3 regions of the Thiorhodovibrio litoralis genome follow, and region 2 is predicted to be linked to each of the others. Evidence: predicted binding sites of a transcription regulator. Region 2 holds the regulator's gene; each other region holds the start of a gene.
The links. Region 2 encodes sigma-54, which starts transcription at its own class of promoters, with help from an activator protein. Its sites were predicted from a motif close to TGGCANGNTNCNTGCTT; they were not measured.
Positions count from the first base shown of each region.

Region 1: the regulator sigma-54 is predicted to act here: its motif matches at 2,153-2,169, upstream of flgB (flagellar basal body rod protein FlgB).
Region 3: the regulator sigma-54 is predicted to act here: its motif matches at 3,610-3,626, upstream of Thiosp_RS15685 (UPF0182 family protein).

Region 1 covers NZ_CP121473.1:329,915-336,641, reverse strand. Annotated here, with positions in the region: gene Thiosp_RS01575 (chemotaxis protein) at 230-1,174, shown strand; gene Thiosp_RS01570 (CheR family methyltransferase) at 1,266-2,078, shown strand; gene flgB (flagellar basal body rod protein FlgB) at 2,211-2,624, shown strand; gene flgC (flagellar basal body rod protein FlgC) at 2,624-3,046, shown strand; gene Thiosp_RS01555 (flagellar hook assembly protein FlgD) at 3,059-3,730, shown strand; gene flgE (flagellar hook protein FlgE) at 3,764-5,212, shown strand; gene flgF (flagellar basal-body rod protein FlgF) at 5,245-5,985, shown strand; gene flgG (flagellar basal-body rod protein FlgG) at 6,072-6,727, shown strand, end outside.
Region 2 covers NZ_CP121473.1:4,704,434-4,711,160, forward strand. Annotated here, with positions in the region: gene Thiosp_RS21445 (ABC transporter ATP-binding protein) at 1-669, opposite strand, end outside; gene kdsC (3-deoxy-manno-octulosonate-8-phosphatase KdsC) at 1,113-1,658, shown strand; gene lptC (LPS export ABC transporter periplasmic protein LptC) at 1,680-2,261, shown strand; gene lptA (lipopolysaccharide transport periplasmic protein LptA) at 2,417-2,935, shown strand; gene lptB (LPS export ABC transporter ATP-binding protein) at 2,932-3,717, shown strand; gene Thiosp_RS21470 (RNA polymerase factor sigma-54) at 3,930-5,423, shown strand; gene hpf (ribosome hibernation-promoting factor, HPF/YfiA family) at 5,570-5,938, shown strand; gene Thiosp_RS21480 (PTS sugar transporter subunit IIA) at 6,056-6,610, shown strand; gene hprK (HPr(Ser) kinase/phosphatase) at 6,618-6,727, shown strand, end outside.
Region 3 covers NZ_CP121473.1:3,504,855-3,511,581, reverse strand. Annotated here, with positions in the region: gene Thiosp_RS15710 (hypothetical protein) at 32-475, opposite strand; gene Thiosp_RS15705 (sensor domain-containing diguanylate cyclase) at 555-1,988, opposite strand; gene Thiosp_RS15700 (CPXCG motif-containing cysteine-rich protein) at 2,022-2,207, opposite strand; gene Thiosp_RS15695 (CsbD family protein) at 2,350-2,538, opposite strand; gene Thiosp_RS15690 (sll1863 family stress response protein) at 2,614-3,096, opposite strand; gene Thiosp_RS15685 (UPF0182 family protein) at 3,698-6,358, shown strand.

The DNA of each region.
Region 1 (6,727 bases), 1.1 Mb from region 2:
GCTCCGTCTTGCCTATGGGCGATGAGGCGATTTCGGCTCCTGTTCGTTGCGCAGGAGAATGCAAGACCGAGGCCATTTTTACCGACCGCGCCGGCGCGAGCAGTAGTCGCGGTTGCAGCGACCAGCCAGCGGACCAAAAACCGCCGATGGCTTAAGCCATGTTGCCGCTTTTAGGCTATCATCCAATGAGTGGCACCCATGCGATCGGGGCCAAGGGTCTGGAGGTTTAATGAGTCAATTTATTGACGATGTCGACCAACGCACGCAGATGGTCGGGCAGAACCGAATGGAGCTTTTGCTGTTCCATCTCGGTGGCACCCAAACCTTCGGCATCAATGTGTTTAAGGTGCGCGAGGTCATCGCCAAGCCACGACTGCGCCAGCTGCCGGGCTCGGCGGCTATTGTTTGCGGGGTCGCCAACATCCGCGGCAAGACGGTGTCGATCATCGATCTGGCCAGCGCCATCGGCTTCGGCGCCCAGACAATTTCGCCAAATCAGGACGCCAAGGTCATTGTCACCGAGTTCAATCGTTCGGTGCAGGGCTTCTGGGTCTCGAATGTGGACCGGATCGTGAATGTCAGTTGGGAAAAGGTCAAGCCCCCGCCGCGCGGCACCGAGCACGAGAGCTTTCTGGTGGCGGTCACGGAGATCGACAACCGCTGGGTTGAAATCATCGATGTTGAACGGGTATTCGTGCAAGTCAACCCACTTGCACGCGAGGTTTCAACGGAGTTCAAAGAGCAGGCGCGTGCGGTCGCGGGCGATGGCGCACAACGCGTACTGGTGGTGGATGATTCGATGGTAGCGCGCAGACAGATCGAGCGCAGCGTGTCGGATCTCGGCTTTGCAGTCGAGGCGCGTTCCGACGGACTCCAGGCGCTGGAGTACCTTGAGACACTTGAGCAGACCCAACCCGCGCACGAGCAGATCGCGCTAGTGATTTCCGACATTGAAATGCCACGCATGGACGGCTACACGCTGACGCGCAAGATCCGCGAAAGCCCGCATTTGCGACACTTGAATGTGATCTTGCATTCCTCGTTGAGCGGTCAGTTCAATGCCGATCTGGTAAAACGTGCTGGCGCGGATCATTTTCTGCCAAAATTCGATCCTGACGAGCTTGCCGCCGCCATCTTGAAATATACTCGCCAGCAGCTAACGCATGAGGCTTGAAGTAGCGACCCCTTGAAGCACCCGGAAAGACTCCGATGCGTGCCGGACCACCTTGCCAGATCAACTTGCCAGATAATTGCGCCATGTTACCGTGATTGACCCGCAGGACTACACTGAATTTTCTCGCTTTTTGAGCGAATGCTGCGGGCTGGTGCTCGGCTCAAACCGCCAGTACCTGGTCTCCAGCCGCCTGTCGCGCCTGCTCGAGGAGTTCTCTTTCGCCAGCGTCGAGGAGCTGCTGCGAGCGTTGCGCAGCTCGGCCCAGCCCAAGCTCAAGTCGCGCGTCATCGATGCCATGACCACCAACGAAACCTCCTGGTTTCGCGACGGTTACCCGTTCGAGATGCTGCACCACATCATCCTGCCGGACCTTGCTGCTTCCAAGCGCTCCATCCGCGTCTGGTCAGCCGCCGCTTCCACCGGGCAGGAGGCTTTTAGCATTGCCATGGTGCTGAGCGAGTATGCCAGCGCCAATCCGATGAAAGCGCCAAGCGCCAGCATTGTGGGTACCGACTTGTCTGAGTCGGCGCTAGCCGAGGCCCGCACTGGCATCTACGACGGCCTGAGCATCGTGCGCGGCCTGAGTGAGGAGCGCCGCAAGCGTTTTTTCGACACCGTCGAGAACGGCCACAAGATCAAGCCGGAGCTCCAGCGCCAGGTGCGCTTTCAGAAGCTCAACCTGCTCGACTCCTACGCCACGCTCGGCAAGTTCGACATTGTCTTCTGCCGCAATGTGCTGATCTACTTCTCCGCCGAAACCAAGAGTCGAGTTTTTGACGGTATCGCCCGGCAGATGGACCCGGGCGGCTATCTCTTCATTGGCGCTTCCGAGTCTGTCTCCCCCTACACCAAAGCCTTCGAACTCGAGCGCACCCCGCGCGGCTCGGTCCTGCGCCGGGTCTGATCGCCTCATCCCCTAATCGCGCCCGCGCGCGATTGCCCATCGATTTCCTCCTGCTTGCTCCGCCCTACTTCGGCTGGCACGGGCATTGCTTGTTCATGACCAAGACATTGGGTCAGCCATGCAGGACAAGCCATGAGCCTCTCTCTCGACAAAGCACTAGGCATTTCGCCGCAAGCCCTTCTGGTCAGGGCGGACCGCACCGAGTTGTTGGCGTCAAACCTCGCCAACGCCGAAACCCCCAACTACAAGGCGCGCGACGTCGACTTTCGCGACGCGCTCTCACAGGCAGCCGGACGCGGCAATAGCTTGCCGCTCAAGCGCACCAACGACCGCCACTTGCCGCCTGACACCGCCGGAGCCGTCGACATGCCGCCGGAGCGACTCTATCGCGTCCCCGCGCAACCGGCGCTGGATGGCAATACCGTCGATCCGCAACTCGAGCACGCCGCCTTTGCCGAGAATGCCATGCAGTTTCAAAGCAGCGTCGAATTCCTCAACCGCAAGGTCTCGGGTCTGAAATCCGCCCTGCAATCCGGAGGCAGCTGATGAGCAACTTTTTTAGCATCTTTAATACCTCGGGTTCGGCGCTGACTGCCCAGTCGGTGCGACTCAATACCGTGGCATCCAACCTGGCCAACTCCAGCGTAGGCGCTCCTACCCCTGAAGAAACCTATCAACCCAAGGAAGTGCTGTTCCAGACGGTGCTTGATCGTAACAACCCGGAGCGAGCAGATACGCCAGTGCGGGTCGCAGGAATCGTCGACAGACCAGACGAGCCCATCATCACCTATGAGCCACATCACCCACAGGCAAACGAGGAGGGCTATGTCTTCCGTCCCGCGGTCAACGTGGTCCAGGAAATGGCCAACATGATGTCCGCCTCACGCAGCTTCGAGGCCAATGTCGAAGTCATGAATACCACACGTCAGTTGCTGCAGCGCACCCTGCAGATTGGCGGACAGCAATAAGGAATCCGCACAATGTCAGATTTTTCTACTGAGACCTTGCAGTCACTTGGCCTCGCACCGACTCCCCAGGTCAATACTGAACAGCGCGGTGAATTAGGCCAAGAAGATTTCCTGAAACTACTGACCGTCCAACTTTCTACTCAGGACCCAATGAAGCCCGTCGAGAACACGGACTTTATCGGTCAAATGGCACAGTTTTCGACGTTAACCGGCATTGAAAGTTTGACACAGTCTTTCGAAACCCTGTCGCAGTCCTTGAGTCAGGGTCAGGCACTCCAAGCGGCGACTCTCGTAGGCCATGAAGTCTTAATCCCGGCTGAGTTTAGCCAACTCGACGAAGGCGAAACAATTTCCGGGGCCATTGACCTTCAAACCGCTGCAACATCTGCCTCGATAGAGATTTTGGATGCTAGTGGAGCGGCGGTTCGCACGTTAGAGCTTGAAAATACCGGCGCGGGTTTGCAGCAGTTCGAGTGGGACGGTCTTCTGAGTGATGGCACCCCCGCAACACCGGGTGTCTATCAATTCCGCGCAAACGTGGTTGGAAATGAGGGTACCGAAGCGGTGGAAACATTTCTGAACAAGCGGGTAGAGACCGTCGCTATCGGTGAGGACGGAACTCTGGAGCTTAGCGTGCCAGGCATGGAATCGATCGGCTTCTCAGACGTCAGGCGTATTAGCTAAGCTCAGTAAGATTTGAAAAACGGGAGTTAACTCATGAGTGCTTTTAATGTTGGTCTTAGCGGTTTGTTCGCAGCGAGTAAAGACCTTGACGTAACCGGGAACAATATTGCCAATGTAGGGACCACGGGGTTTAAATACTCGCGCGCAGAGTTTGGCGACCTCTTTGCCACTACAACCACCGGGCTTTCCAATACGGCGGCAGGTCAGGGTGTTCGCGTTCTTGATGTGGCGCAGCAACACTCACAGGGAACCATTCAGTTTACGGATAATGCGCTAGACCTTGCAATTAGTGGAAATGGCTATTTTGTGGTAGAGGATAAAATAAACGGGAGCCTCGAATACACTCGAAATGGTGAGCTCAAGGTCGATCGCGAAGGCTTTATCATCAATAATAATGGTCAATATCTGCAAGGCTTTGAGCCAGCAGAGCCGAACAATCTTGATACCATCTTTGCAACTGGTGAATTAACTGATCTGCAACTTCAGACGGGTAATGCAGAACCCAGTGCCACCAAAGAGGTCGACGTGGTGGTTAACCTACCATCGGATGCCGAGCCTCCGCTACTAGACTGGACGGCCCAGGATAACGATGGCTGGCCAGACCCAGGTGAGCCAGGCAGTCCTACTAGACCTGACCCAGATACTTACAACTACTCCACCGCTGTTACAGTCTATGATTCCTTGGGCACCCCAAGAACGCTGACCCTGTATTTTGTGAAGCCTCGTGATGGCGACGACAACCCAATCCCTTTGGAATGGGATGTTTACATGGGAATGGAGATTGAAGGTGACGACGGTCGGATGTATATGCAAAGTGCAAACGGTGGCGACCCGACAGGCCCTGGCAATGAGGTAGAAGCAGCAAGACTCGTTTTTACACCTGAGGGTTATTTGGAAATGCCGAGTCCTCAACCGCAGCCCCTGGATAATGACGCTTTCGTTTGGGCTTTGGCATTTCCTGATGGCGAACCGTTTGGTAATGGAGCCAACCAATTTAGCCCAGATGCGGCTAATGTAACCACTATCAATTTTGGTGCAACCTCTCCGGAAAACGCAGGAGACGGCACAACCCAGTACGGCACCCAGTTCGACATTAACGAACTTAACCAGGACGGCTTTACAACAGGGACCATATCCACGATTGACATTGATAATGAAGGCAGGGTATTTGCCCGTTACACCAATGGTCAGTCGTCGGTCTTGGGGCAGGTCGCAATGGCCAGTTTTAATAATGTCCAAGGTCTGCAACCAGTCGGAGACAACAACTGGGCGGCTACCTTCGCCGCTGGCGATCCAGTCTACAGCGCAGCTGGTACTGGAGATCTCGGAACAATTCAATCCAGTGCCCTCGAGGCATCGAATGTGGATCTGGCTACTCAGCTAGTCAATTTGATCGTTGCCCAGCGAAATTTTGAGGCTAACTCCAAAACAATTTCAACCTCCGACCAAATGACACAGACGGTTCTGCAGATCAAGCGTTAAGCCAAACGGGCCTTTGAGGCTGGAGGGATTTCATGGACCGCATGCTGTATGTGGCAATGACCGGCGCCAAGCAGACCATGTACGCGCAGGCAGTCAACAACAACAATCTAGCGAACGCCAATACGCATGGATTTCGCGAATCCTTCGTATATGCCTACACCGAGCCTATGCGAGGTCCGGTTTACGACTCCCGAGACTATGTACAGGTAGCCGATGAAGCCATAGATTTTAGGCAGGGCGCCATGCAGACCACTGGACGGGACCTGGACGTCGCCATACAGGGTGACGGATTTCTGGCAGTACAAGCCAAGGACGGCACCGAAGGTTACACTCGCGCCGGCGATCTTCGCATCGATGCGCAGGGCATTATGCGTCTCGGTAACGGCTTGCCCGTGCTCGGCGATGGCGGACCCATTGCGATACCACCGGCTGAGAGCATTCTTATTGGCACCGATGGCACCGTGACCATTCGTCCGCTGGGAGGTGACGCGCAGGGGCTTGCGGCCGTTGAGCGTCTGCGCTTGGTCAATCCGCCAATTGAAGACTTGGTTCGCGGCGAGGATGGGCTATTTCGGCAGCGCGACGGTGCTCAAGCACCAGCCGATGCCAATGTGCGGGTGGCATCGGGCATGCTTGAGACAAGCAATGTCAATACAGTGGCGGCGCTGACGCGGATGATGGAGCTCACCCGTCATTACGAGACCCAGGTCAAGATGATGAGCACCGCCGACACTCTTGGCAAAACCAGCAACCGTCTGCTCGGTATGAGCTAGGTGCGAGTTGATCTGCGCGTATTTCCAGAGCGCAACTGAAACAAAAATCAGGGCGGCAATGAGTGCCCGCCTGGAGGGAATAGACCATGAACCAAGCGCTATGGGTGGCAAAAACCGGGCTCGATGCTCAGCAGACGCGGATGACCGTGGTATCGAATAATCTCGCAAACGTCAATACCACTGGGTTCAAAAAAGGTCGCGCAGTTTTTGAGGATCTCATCTACCAGACGATTCGCCAGCCAGGCGCTCAGGCGACTCAGGACACTCAGTTGCCATCCGGCCTGATGTTGGGTGTCGGCGTGCGCACGGTGGCAACCGAAAAGCTCTTCCAACAAGGCAATATGGTTCTGACCGACAACGCCTTAGATGTCGCCATCGAAGGACGCGGATTCTTTCAGATTCTGCTACCCAATGGCGACATGGGGTATACCCGCGACGGCAGCTTCCAGGTCAACTCCGATGGCGAGGTGGTAATGTCCAACGGTTATCCATTGCAGCCAGGGCTAACCGTCCCGGAAGAAACCCTTTCGATTACCATCGGCCAGGACGGGACCGTCAACGCACAGTTACCCGGCCAACCCGAGCCTCAGCAGCTTGGACAACTGCAGCTTGCGGACTTTATCAACCCGGCTGGCCTCCAGCCAATGGGTGAGAATTTGTTCCTGGAAACGGCAGCATCCGGCGCCGCGCAGGAATCCACACCCGGTATTAACGGGCTAGGTGGTCTTATTCAAGGCATGCT
Region 2 (6,727 bases):
CACGAGCACCCCCATAGAAATGGGGTCCTGACCAGTGAAAGGCTCATCGTACATAATGATCATCGGGTCGAGTGCCACCGCCCGCGCCAGCGCGACCCGTCGCGCCATGCCGCCGGAAAGCGCGTTAGGCATCAGCTGCGCGGCACCGCGCAGCCCGACAGCCTCAAGCTTCATCAGCACCAGGCGCCGGAGCACGGACTCTGGCAAGCGGTAATGCTCGCGCAGCGGATAGGCAACATTTTCGAACACCGTCAGGTCCGTCAAGAGCGCGCCGCTCTGAAACATCATGCCCATGCGTTTTCGCAGCTCGAACAACTCCGAGCGACTCAGCCCGCCGATGTCCTGACCGTCGATTTCGATGGTACCGGCATCCGGCCGCAGCAGTCCGCCGATCAGCTTGAGCAGCGTGGTTTTTCCGGCACCGCTTGGCCCCATGATGGCCGTGACCTTGCCACGCTCAATATCGAGGTCGAGTCGGTCGAAAATCACCTGCTGGTCGCGGCGAAAACTCAAGTCACGCACACGCACAATGGGGCGCGTAGCGGGCTGCGCGAAACCCTTTGCCTGACCGTTCGCTGCCGCGAGTTCTTGCTCATGACTCCCAGACGGGGCGGACGGGCCAGACGGATTCGGCCCAGACGGCTCGGCAGCGGCCGGCGCTGTTTTCATGTTCCGCCCCAGCGGACCGCTTGGGGAATCAGAGTCGGCGTCTTGCACAAGGATTCGGATACTCGCGTAGCGGAAAAGTGGAGTCTTAACCCAGAATACAAACAAGACTCACACTCAAAATGGGATTTTCGCTGGGATGTGGATATTGGAGCAAAACCACACAGACCAGAACTGATGGCGCTGACCGCCATGCTCGCAGGCTCAAGCAAGGCGAGCACTTGCGGCGAAGATGAGTAACGGCCCTGAAAAAAAGATCATTGTCTGGACTTGGCGCTGTCACGTCAAGCAGATGACGCCCGCAGCGCCAGTGACTATCATTACAGACAGTAACAACCAGGCCTCGGGCTTCAGACAAGATAAAGCCGAACTCATGGCGCCTGTTTTAGCGTAATGGACCCAAACAGCCGCCCCCTAGCAGCTCCGAAGACAGGAGACCTAAGCTGATGCAAGACGCAATCGCAAGGGCCAAGGCCGTCCGCGTCGTGATTTTCGATGTCGATGGGGTATTGACCGACGGCAGCCTTTTCATTGGCGACGATGGCCAGGAGTACAAGGCTTTTCACGCCCGCGACGGTCACGGGATGGCCATGCTTCAGCAAACAGGCGTAAGTCTGGCAGTGATTACCGGACGACAGTCCCAAGTGGTGCGACTGCGCATGGAAAGCCTCGGTATCCGCCACATCTATCAAGGGCGGCGCGACAAGTTACCCGCGTATGCCGAGCTCAAGGAACGACTGCGGCTTGAGGACAATGCTTTCGCCTACGTCGGCGACGATGTCGTCGACGTGCCGATTCTCTCGCGGGTCGGGCTCGGCATCGCGGTGGCTGATGCGCATCCGCTGGTGAAAGCACATTGTCACTGGCAAACGGAAAAGGGCGGGGGGCATGGCGCCGCACGAGAGGTGTGCGAATTCATCATGCGCGCTCAAGACACACTCGATCCGATGCTTGCACGCTACCTCCCGCCCCCGCCCCCTCAGGCCGTCTAGGCAACAGCCAGCTGACCACTGATGCTCGCCCATCGCCGCCAACGTTTGCTCGCCTTCGCGGTTGTGCTGCTCGGTTTGCTCGGCGGCTGGTTTGCGCAGCGCACGCGACAGACGGTTGAACCCCCAGACGCGTATCAGAGCGGACAGCCGGATTACATCGTCGATGGTCTTCGCGCGATTGAGCTGAATATCTCCGGACAGCCTGCCCGCCGACTCAACGCCAAGCAGTTGCGTCACTATCCGGAGGACGACAGCACCGAACTCGACCAGCCGCGCATGATCCTGTACAACGACCAGGCGCCACCTTGGCGGATCAGTTCGGACTCTGGTTGGGTTTCGGCCGGGAGCGAGCGCATCCTGCTGAGCGGCGCTGTGCGCGCACAACGCGCAGCCACCTCTGAGACGGATGCCATGGCCTTCGCGACCAGCGAAATCGAGCTTTTTCCAGACGATCGGCTGGCAGAAACTGATCGCTTCGTCGAGCTTGAGCGCGGCCCGGACCGCCTGACAGCTATTGACGGCATGCGCTTCTGGTACAGTGAGCCCATGCACGGCAAGTTTTTCGGGCGGGTGCGCGCAAGAATCGCGACGGACAAGAAATGACCCGCCGAGGCCAGACACTTCGAGGCCAGACACTTCGAGGCCAGACACGCCCAGCCCAATAGCGAAACGCAATTGCGAACGCCAAGTTTGAAAAACAGGCCTATTCCCGCCCCTCACCCAGACAATGCAATCACCGAACCCGGACCCTTCCTGCCATGCGACCCGACAATAATCCAGCTTTCAGACTGTCTCTGATTCTGTTTTGTCTCAATGTACTGACTGTCGCACCGGCGTTCGCACTCGACAGCGATCAGGGCCAGCCGTTGTTCATTGAGGCCGATGCCGTGGAACTCGACGAACAGACCTCCCAAAGCCGCTACATCGGCAGTGTCGAGGTGCAACAGGGGAGCATGCGGATTCTTGCCGACGAGGTTCAGGTCGAACACCGTCAGGATCGCCAGCCGCGCACCATCGTCGCCGTGGGCAACCCGGCGAAATATCGCCAAATGACAGAAGGCGAAACCGAGCCCGTTCTCGGACGCGCCCAGCGGATGGAATACAATGCCGACCGTGACGAGCTCACCTTGATTGACCGCGCGGTACTGACCCAAGGGCAGGATCGCTTCGCCAGCGATCGTATCGTCTACAACCGCAAGACCGAGCGCGTTACCGCCGGCACCAGCGCGCAGGGGCGCGAGCGGGTCAAGATCACCATCACACCAGAAGAGGAATGACCACCGCCTCCCCCGCCAAGTCGGCTGCTGGCTCCAGCTCCCGCCCCCGCTCCGCTCACCTGGCCCTGCAGGCCGAGGGTCTGGCCAAGAGTTATCGTCGGCGCCGGGTCGTTGATGGCGTCAACATCAGCGTCAGCGCTGGCGAGGTGGTGGGACTGCTCGGCCCCAATGGTGCCGGCAAGACAACCAGCTTTTACATGATCGTCGGCCTGGTGGCCGCAGATGGCGGGCGCATCCTGCTCGCCGGCGAGGACGTCAGCCTCGCACCCATGCATGCCCGCGCCCGGCGCGGCCTGAGCTACCTGGCCCAGGAGCCCTCGGTATTTCGCAAGCTGAGCGCCACCGACAACCTGATGGCCGTGCTCGAGACCCGCCCGGAACTCGACGAGCGCCAGCGCCGGCAGCTGTGCGAGGCGCTGCTCGACGAGCTCGGCATCGCGCATATCGCCGAATCCATGGCGCTGAGTCTGTCCGGCGGCGAGCGCCGACGGCTCGAAATCGCCCGCGCCCTGGCGGTCGAGCCGAAGATCATGCTGCTTGACGAACCCTTCGCCGGTGTCGACCCCATCGCCGTGGTCGATATCAAGAAGATCATTACTCATCTGCGCGAGCGCGGCATCGGGGTGCTGGTGACCGACCATAATGTCCGCGAGACGCTCGACATCTGCGATCGCGCATACATCATCAGCGACGGCCAAGTCATCGCCGAGGGCGCGCCCTCCGAGTTGCTTGCCAACACCCAGGTTCGCACGGTTTACCTCGGAGAGCATTTCCGCCTGTAAGCCGACGCTGTTGCGCTGCTAACGTTTCCCACGAACACATTCGCCCCCAGGCCACCACGGTCGTGGCGCTGACAAAAGCCGATCGCGCTCCCCAGCTTGCGTCGAGGCGGAAAAGATCAGCTACAATCAAGAATGCCTATGCAAGTTTCATTCGCTGCGAGAACCCTTCTCTTCATGCCTGATCACGCCGGAGTCTGACCGAAAGCGTCGCGATGAAGCAGACCATTCAACTGCGCCTCGGCCAGCAGCTGACGATGACGCCGCAGCTGCAGCAGGCCATCAAGCTTCTGCAACTCTCCACCCTGGACCTGCAGCAGGAAATCCAGCAGGCGCTTGAATCCAACCTGATGCTCGAGAGCGCTGACGATGATCCGCCAGAGCAAAGCCTCGGCGACCAGGGCACGGGCCTTGAGGACATCTCCGCGCGTGACATTGAACGGCAGATCGAGGACGCCCGCATCGACGACTCCCTGCGCCCTGAGCGCGATGACATGCCGGCCGAGCTGCCGACCGACAGTCAGTGGGCCGATACCTTCGACAGCTACACAGCAAGCGGCAGCGCGCCAAGCAACAACGGCAGCGACGGCAATGACTTCGATCTCTTCGCGCAGCGCTCTCGCCCGCAGACGCTGCACGATCACATCGACTGGCAGCTCAACCTGACCCGTTTCGGGGAACGCGACCGAGCCGTTGCCGAGGCATTGATCGACGCCATCGACGCCGATGGTTATCTGCGTCTCGACCTCGATGAACTGCCAGACATTCTCAACGACCCCGATCTGGAGCGCGACGAGATCGATGCCGTGCTGCATCGTATTCAGTCCTTCGACCCTGCCGGAATCGCCGCGCGCGATCTGCGCGAGTGCCTGATTCTGCAACTGCGTCAGCTCACTGACGTCCAGCCGCAGCGCGACCATGCCCTGGCCATCTGCGAGCACCATTTTGACGCCTTGGCGCGCAACGACCTCGACAGCATGCGACGCAGCACCAAACTTGGCGACGACGACCTCGCCAGGGCACTGAGTCTGATCCGCTCGCTCAACCCGCGCCCCGGCTCCGCCGTGACCGAGGTGCGCCCCGAGTACATTAAGCCAGACGTACTCGTGCGTCGGCGCAACGGCCGTTGGACAGTGGAGCTTAATCCGGACACCACACCGAGAATCCGCGTCAACGAGAGCTACCGCCAGCTCATTCGTCGTGCCGACAAGGCAGCCGACAACCAGTGCATGAAATCCCACCTACAGGAAGCCCAGTGGTTCATCAAAAGCCTGCTCAGCCGCAACGACACCGTGCTGCGCGTCGCGAGCAAAATTGTCGAGCTGCAGCAGGACTTCTTCGACTTCGGCGAAGAAGCCATGCGTCCGTTGGTGTTGCGCGATATCGCCGAGACACTCGAGCTGCACGAATCCACCGTCTCGCGCGTCACCACGCAGAAATACATGCACACACCGAGGGGCACTCTCGAGTTTAAGTATTTTTTCTCAAGCCATGTCAACACGACTTCAGGAGGCGAATGTTCGTCCACCGCCATCAGAGCCTTCATCCGCAAACTGGTCGCTGCCGAGACGCCCAACAAGCCTCTGAGCGACAACAAAATCGCGGATGTTTTATCTGATCAAGGCATCAAGGTGGCGCGGCGGACAGTCGCCAAATACCGCGAAGCCATGGGCATACCGCCCTCAAACGAGCGTAAGCGCCTCGCCTGACCGCCCGGGGATTTCACTAACCGGCATTTTCACTAACCGGAGTTTTCACTAACCGCGATTTTCACTAAGGGCTTCCTTTGTGATGAAATCCCCCAGGGCTGGCGTAGCCGCCATCGTTGCGTTCGATCATCCAGGAGAGACAATCTATGCAAATCAAGCTCACAGGTCATCATATCGACATCACCGAGCCGCTTAAGGACTATGTCGATAATAAATTTTCCCGCCTGGAGCGCCATTTCGACCATGTCATCAACGCGCACGTCATACTGACCGTCGAGAAGCTCCGCCAAAAGGCGGAAGCCACGCTGCTCATCAATGGCGCCAGTGTTTTTGCCGACGCCACGCACGAAGACATGTACGCCGCCATTGACGGACTGATCGACAAACTCGACCGTCAGGTGATCAAATACAAGGAAAAGCGCCAGAGTCATCGCGCGCCGGGAGCCAAAGCCGCCAGTGCCGAACTCGCGGCCACCAGCGAGCCCGCGCCCGGCGAGGACCCGGCGGAGACTTAACCCAAGCCAAGAGACTCATCGCATCACGCACGCAAATCACTCGAGTCTCTAGCTGATTCATACCGGAGCCGGTCATGCCGGCTCCGGTTTTTGTTTCCCACGGGAGAGCCACCAACCATGTTCCCCCCACAACTCATCGTCGAACACCGGGTGCTCGGCGCGGCCAGTATCAGCAGCAAAAAGCGCCTGCTCGAGACCCTGGCTGAACTGCTGGTCGGCGAATTGCCTGAGCTCAGCCGCGAGTCCGTCTTCGACCGCCTGCTCGAGCGCGAGCGCCTCGGCAGCACCGGGCTCGGGCACGGCGTCGCCCTGCCGCACGCGCGGGTGGCGGAAGTGACGGACGCCATTGGCGCCTTCGTCCAAATGCGCGAGCCGGTTCCCTTCGATGCCATTGACGACCAGCCGGTCGACCTGGCCTTCGCGCTGCTGGTCCCCGAGACGGCCAACGAAATGCATCTGCAGCTGCTGGCCGACCTTGCCGCGCTATTCAACCAGGACCAGCTGCGACAGAAGCTGCGCGACGCTGAGGGGCCCGACGCGCTGCTGGCGCTTCTGACTGAAGCGGCCCCCGCAGAAGCTGCGCCAAGCAGCTCTCCGGCCAACTCTCCAGCCAGCTCTCCGACCAGTTCTCTGCCCAGCTCGCCGCCAGACGGGTCCCCACGGCGTTCCTGAGACCAGCGTGAAGCCGATCGACTCCCTGCAGAGTCTCGTCGACAGTCTGAGCGAACCGCTCAAACTGCAATGGTTGTTCGAGCCGCCGAAGCAGCGGATTCCGCTGCAAACCCCACC
Region 3 (6,727 bases), 1.2 Mb from region 2:
CCGCCATTCGGCGGCGATCACAGTCGCGGGATTATTCGCCGCGACGCCAGGCGTTGAAAACCAGGGTGCGTGAGCCCTGCTCCGGAATGGAGACGGGACGCTCGAAGGTGCGCTCATCGGCGCTGGCGATCACCCGATACTCGCCGGCGGGCAATTTTGCCAGGAACCAGGGCCCTGGCGAAGGCGCCGAAAGCACCGGGTCACCGCCCGGATCGGTGATGGTCACCGCCACATCGCCCAGGTAATGCCCATTGACGCGGGCAAACTCCAGCTTGAGGTTGTACTCCTGACCGAAATGTTTGCTCAGCTGCTCTCGCTCATGGGTGCCAATGCCACCGCTCACCCAGGCATGCCCCTGGTATTGCCCCTGGGTGAAATAGTTTGGGTCGAACTGGGGCAATGAGCTGGCCGGAGCCAAGTGGGACAAGCTGATTAGGGTTGCGATGGTGAGGATTTTCGGTGTGAGTCTTGTCATGGTGATCTCCTGGGAAGTGTTTCGATAGAGCAGGGAACGCGGTGCGAATGGCAGATAGAGACCATTCGTGTGGTTACCCTTAGGCGAACCGAAAGCAGTTTCGACCGCTTGCCTTTGCCTGATAGAGCCTGTCATCCGCGCGCTTGATGGCTGATTCGAAGGTGTCTTGCGGTTCGAGGGCGGCGATACCCTGGCTGACGCTGATGGTTAAGCGATCCAGAAAACGCCGCTGCGCCAGGCATGCCTGGAGGCGCGCCGCGAGGGTTTTGGCCGTCTCTAGATCGGCGTCGACCACGAAGGCAAGAAACTCTTCTCCACCCCATCGGCAGATCAGGTCGGACGAGCGGAAGTTGGACGTCAGTTCATCCGCGAGCTGCCTCAGGGTACTGTCGCCGGCATCATGGCCAAGGGTGTCATTGATGGTCTTGAAGTGGTCCACATCGATCATGATGAAGGAGGCATGGCGATCTTTGCAGACAGCCTCTTTTAGCTTGGCCTTGACGACGGCCGTGAAGCTGCGTCGATTCATTAGGCCGGTCAGCGGGTCAGTCATGGCCAAGCGTTCCATGTTTTGCGCGCTCTCGCGGTTGCGGTGGTAGGCCAACGCGAGAAACAGGGAAATCGTGGCGACCAAGATGTTGCCGATGAGATAGGCGAGGATCTTTGTCCGCCATGCGGCCAGAACATCATCCAAGGCGTAGCCAACGGCGACCACGAATGGAAGGTTGCGCGTTCGCTGAATGCTCCATAAGCGCTCAATCTTGTCGACCGGTGAAACCCGCCTGAACAACACGGAGTCGCCGCCGCTGTGCAAAAACCTGGCCAGCCTGTCATCCTCGACGCGCTCACCGATCTTATTGGACTGCGGTTTTCGCGCTAATAAGATCCGATTTGCATCCATGATGCTGATGGTGATGGCGGGATTGCTTAGGTTATTCAGCCAGCGCTGAAAAAAGGAGAGATTCAGCGCGGCCAAGGCAAAGCCAGCGACTTCATTGTCATCGACCACAAGAGGGTAGGTCGACGAGACATTCATCTCCCCGGTGCTGGAGATGAAAAATTCGCTGAGCTTCAGCTGTTTGATCGGGGTTTCCATCACCGCGCCGCAATAGGCACGCTGAAGCTCCGCGCTGCTGTCGCCAATAATGTCTTGAATTGATCCATACTGGATTACACAGTCAGTGTCAAATAGCCCAAGAAAAATGATATCCTCATGATGCGAGGCCATCTGAATCAGTCTGTCATTGATGCGCGCATTCTCATCGGCGGTGCGTGCGGCGGAGAGAATGTTGTGCCCATCGAACCCGTAGAGTGCGATTTTTAAAACCGCTTCGATCCCGGAGAAGGATTCGGAGATCCACTCGGAAACCAGGTAGCCCGACATCTCGGCCTCGGTAAAGGCCACGTCAAAGGCGGTGCGGTAGGAGCGAGCCAACTCAAAGAGACTGACGGACACCACCGTTGCGATGAAACAAGCGACGGCCAGCCATATCCGGATTTGCTGTGTGTTCATGTCGTTGAAATGCAAGCCCCTGAACGCAATCGCTCAGTCATCATCGCGCTGGGGATTTAATTCGACCAGCTCGCCCCAAGCACTCATCTCGGCATGAAATTCTATCGGGCGGCAACAGACCGGGCAATCCTCGATGTAGCGATGACTGTCCAGGCCATCGACCTCGGTGGCAATGGTTTCGCCGCAATACGGACATTGGACGAGGGTTTGTTCAAGCATGATCAATGCACCGGCGGATCGGTCTCCGGAATCTGCTCGACCGGCGTGATTGGTTCTTTGGGGCGCTTGGGGCCGGCTTTGCGGCCAACCCCAAGCGCGGTTGGAGAGTTTCCCGAGCCATCCCTGGCGCAAGCGACGCCGATCAGCTCATGTCGTCGACTTGCTTCGTGGCTTCTTCCTTGGTGATGCCGTAGGCCTCTTGCAGGCTGCCGACGAGCTTGTCGCGCTCACCAGCGATCCGGGCGAGGTCATCGTCTGTGAGCTTGGCCCAGCGCACCTTCAGCTCGCCCTTGGCTTGGTCCCAATTTCCGCGGATCTGTTCCCAGTTCATCGTTTTCTCCCGACCAGTTACGACCGGTCTTTTGGTATGCACATGTATGTGACTTCGAATGTGTATGGCGAAGGGTTATTGCTCGGAATCGAACGCATCAACGGTGTCGTCCCAAGCATTGGCCAGCGCCTGGTAGGCCTTTGAGAAGCCTTCCTTGATCTCGTCCCAGGCGCTGTCGGAACTGGTTTTCATGCTGCCGTACCATTCGGCGACCTGGGTGCGCTGCTGGCGCAGGGCCTTCATGCTGGCCTGGGTCTTTTCACGGGCGGCCTCGCTCATGCTGTCCCAATTGTCGTCAAGGCGAGTCTGCATGGCATCGATGCGCTCGTCGGCCGCATCGAGCGCATCCTTGCTGGCCGCGACGGCCTCGTCGCGCTGATCGGCGCCGTACGCCTTGAGCTGTGTGAGTAATTCTTGGGTGTGCTGCTTGATCTCCTCGGCCGATGGGGTCTGGGTGTCAGACGTCGTTGCCTCATCGGTGGTTGCGGCCTGGCCCATCGCGGGCAGCGTGAAGAGCGCGAGGAAAAGTGTAGCGTTCATGCGGGGAGTCAGTTTCATAGGGCGTTCCTCTTGGTTGTGTTGAAGTGATCAGCAATGGTGATGTTTCGCTAACATGGGCATTGGCCCTTTAAGATGGTCGCTATGCCTTGATGCGCTTCATCTCGAACAGGGTTATGCAAACCCAATGCCAATCGCTCAGAGTTCAATCATAGCCCTGCGCGCAGAGCGGGGACCGACTGATCGCTGACGGTCGCACGGAGACGATTCGCGAGCTGGAGGAGCGGCGTGCCGGTGACGACCGCAGCCACGCCGAGGCGGTCGACCAGCAACGCCGCATTGCCGGCGCCGAGCGCAAGGGCGCGGAGCAAGAGGGGGCGGAAACACCATAGGATGGTTTCCAAGCTCTTCAGGCCGCCGCAAGGCTCCGCTGATTGCGGGTTATATGCACCATTGGCGGTGTATTTGAGCCGCTTGCACCCGGTCGATGAGGCAGGCGGACGATCACCTCGCCCTTGGCAAGCCTTGGCGAAATGGCCCGCGCGCGCCGGAAGCGTCGGATGGGAGGGGTTCTGGCATCGGCTTTGCTCTGAAATGCCTAAGCCGCTGGTCGGGCGCGGAGTTCCGCGAGCGGACTGCAATAGCTGTCTGAGGTATCAATATGCGTTTGTTGAAATCCTTTTTTGTGATTGGCCTTTCGCTCGGCGTCATCATCGTGCTGGCGCTACTGGGGCTGGCGGCCAGGGACTTCCTGGTCGACCTCTGGTGGTTCGAGTCGCTCGGGTATGAAGGCTATTTCTGGCAGCGCCAGCTGTATCGCTATCTGGTTTTCACGGTCGCGGCGGGATTCTTTTTCATCCTGTTTTTCGCCAATTTCTGGATTGGCGGCAAGTATCTCGGGGCGCCGGGCCGTGGGGACGGCGCCGCCGCCGAGGCCAAGGATGGGCGCTCATTGCGCCAGGTTCAACAGCGCTTTCATGCGCGCTCGCTGGCACTCTATCTGCCGTTGGCGCTGATGCTGGCGGTGGTGGTTGCGCTGCCGCTGCTTCTAAATTGGGAAGATGCTTTGTTGTTCCTGTCCGCGCCCGAGGCCGGCATCAGCGATCCGGTTCTGGGCCACGACATCAGTTTCTACCTGTTCGCGCTGCCTCTCTACCGGCTGCTCTACGGCGAGCTTTTGGTGGCGTTCATCCTGGTGTTGCTGGGTCTTGGTTTGCTCTACTGGCGCGAGCATCGGGCGATGCCACGGGGGCGAGGGCACTGGCGGCGCGGCGCGCGCTTGCACCTGAGCCTGATCCTGGCGCTGCTGATTCTGATGGGGGCCCTCTATTGCCTCGGCGATGCCTACATGCTCCTCTACACGGACAACCATCTGCCGCTGTTTCACGGACCGGGCTACGAGGAAATAACGGTCACCCTGCCGCTGATCGCGACATCGGCAGTGCTGGTGCTCGCGACCGGCGCCGTTTTGCTGTACCTGCTCAACACCGGCAAAGGCGCGCGTGTACTTGCGGGCATGGCGGTTTTGTTGCTCGCGGTCATCGGGTTGCGCCATACGCCTTTCCTGACCGATTCGGTGGGGCGTTATCTGGTGGAGCCCGCCGAGATGACGCGTGAAGCGCCCTATATCGAAAACAACATTCAGGCCACATTGGCTGGCTATCGCCTGCAAGATGTCGAGACGCGCGATTACCCCATTAATGAGAAGGGATGGGAGAAAATCACTCCAGACATCAAGCTAAGCCTGCAAAGCATTCCCATCTGGGACGAGGAAAAGCTCCTGTCCGTCTACCGGGAGTTGCAGGAAATTCGTCCTTATTACGCATTTGGCAAGGTGAATGTGGGTCGCTATGAGATCGAGGACGTCTATCAACAGGTCTTCCTTGCCGGGCGCCAGATCCACCTCGACAAACTTGAGGAGGGACGCAGGACTTGGGTCAACCGCTGGCTTCGCTATACCCATGGCTATGGTCTGGTGATGACTCCGGCCGCGCAGGCGGCCGATAACCCGATTGAGTGGTTAATCCAGGGCATTCCCCCAAGCTCCACCGCAGGTCTGCCCATCGATGAGGCCGCGATCTATTACGGCACTGGCGATCCGCATCCGGTCATCGCGCCAAATGCGAGTCATGAACTCGACTACGCCTCGCGCGATGAGGTCGAGCTGACCGACTACGCCGGAACCGGCGGGGTGCCGATCAGCAGCCTCTTCCGTAAGTTGGTTTTCGCGCTCTACTTCGGGGAACGCAATATCTTCTATACCACCCAGATGACCGACGACAGCCGGTTGCTGTTTCGGCGCGACATCCGCGAGCGCATCAAGACGCTGACGCCGGACCTGATGCTGGGCCCGTCCCCCTATCTCGTGCTCGCCAACGGTCGCCTGTACTGGATACAGGATGCCATGACGACTTCGAAGTGGTATCCCTACTCGAAGCCGTATGCGGGCCATGTCGAGCACTTCGAGCGGCCCTTCAATTATATTCGTGACTCCATCAAGGTTGTGGTGGACGCCTACAACGGCAGTGTCGACTACTATCTGGCCGACCGGAAAGACCCGATTGCCGCCGCGCACGCGCGGATCTACCCCGGACTGTTCAAGCCGTTCGAGGAGATGCCGCAAGCGCTCAAGGAGCATGTGCGCTATCCCAAGAGCCTGTTCGATGTGCAAATGGACATCTACACGCGCTATCACCAGACCGACCCGGAGACCTTCTACAACCAGGAGGACGCCTGGGATTTGCCGCCCAATCAGTCGCGCGAGAGCATCGAACGCATGCGCTCCTATTATCTGACGCTCAATCTGATCGATTCCGATCACTTTGAGTACAGTCTGTTCGCGCCCATGACCCCGCAGGGGCAACCGAGCATGCGCGCACTCGCGGTCGCGGGAAACGATGGTGAAAGCTACGGGCGGATCATCGTCTACAACTTTCCGAAAGGCACCCTGGTCTATGGGCCCGAGCAGGTGAATGCCTTCATCAAGCAGGACCCGCACCTTTCTCAGGAGCTGACGCTGTGGAATCAGCAAGGCTTGAAGGCGACCCGCGGCCGTCTGATCGCGGTGCCGGTCGAGGGTGTTCTGACCTACATCCAAGGAATCTTTCTGCAGACGACCTCGGAGTCACCATTGCCGCAGCTGGCGGGAATCATTGCCAGTCAGGGTCCCCTGGTGGTCATGGCCTCCTCGATTGAGGAGGGGCTCCAGTCGTTGCACCAGTTGATCCTGGAAACCCACCAGAAAGACCCCGTGCAAAAGGCGCCTTCGCGCGAGAAGACGCCGGAGGTCACGGATCGCACAGGCAACGACGAGGCATCCTGATGCGGCAAGCCTTCGCCGCCAAGCCATCTCTGTGAAGCCTGAATCCGACCAAGACGAGCCGACGACCCGGAGAGATTGATGCAATCAAAGATGTCCCTAAGAATCTATTTTCGATCAGCTGCTGCTCAATGCCGCCAGGCTCAACAGCGAGGATTGTGAACCGGTGCTGGCCTCAATAGCCCTTATTCCGTTCAGCAGACTTCTCGATAGAAGATGCCGGTGGATAATTTTCCACCTGAGCGGGTGCAAAAGCCCCGCAACCAGTGGAAAAGCACCATGACCACTGAGAAGGTTCCACGCGCCATCGCTCAGCTTGATCGGATAGCGGAAAACGCCTGCGAGCCCTCCGCGCTAAGGTGCCACCCGTCC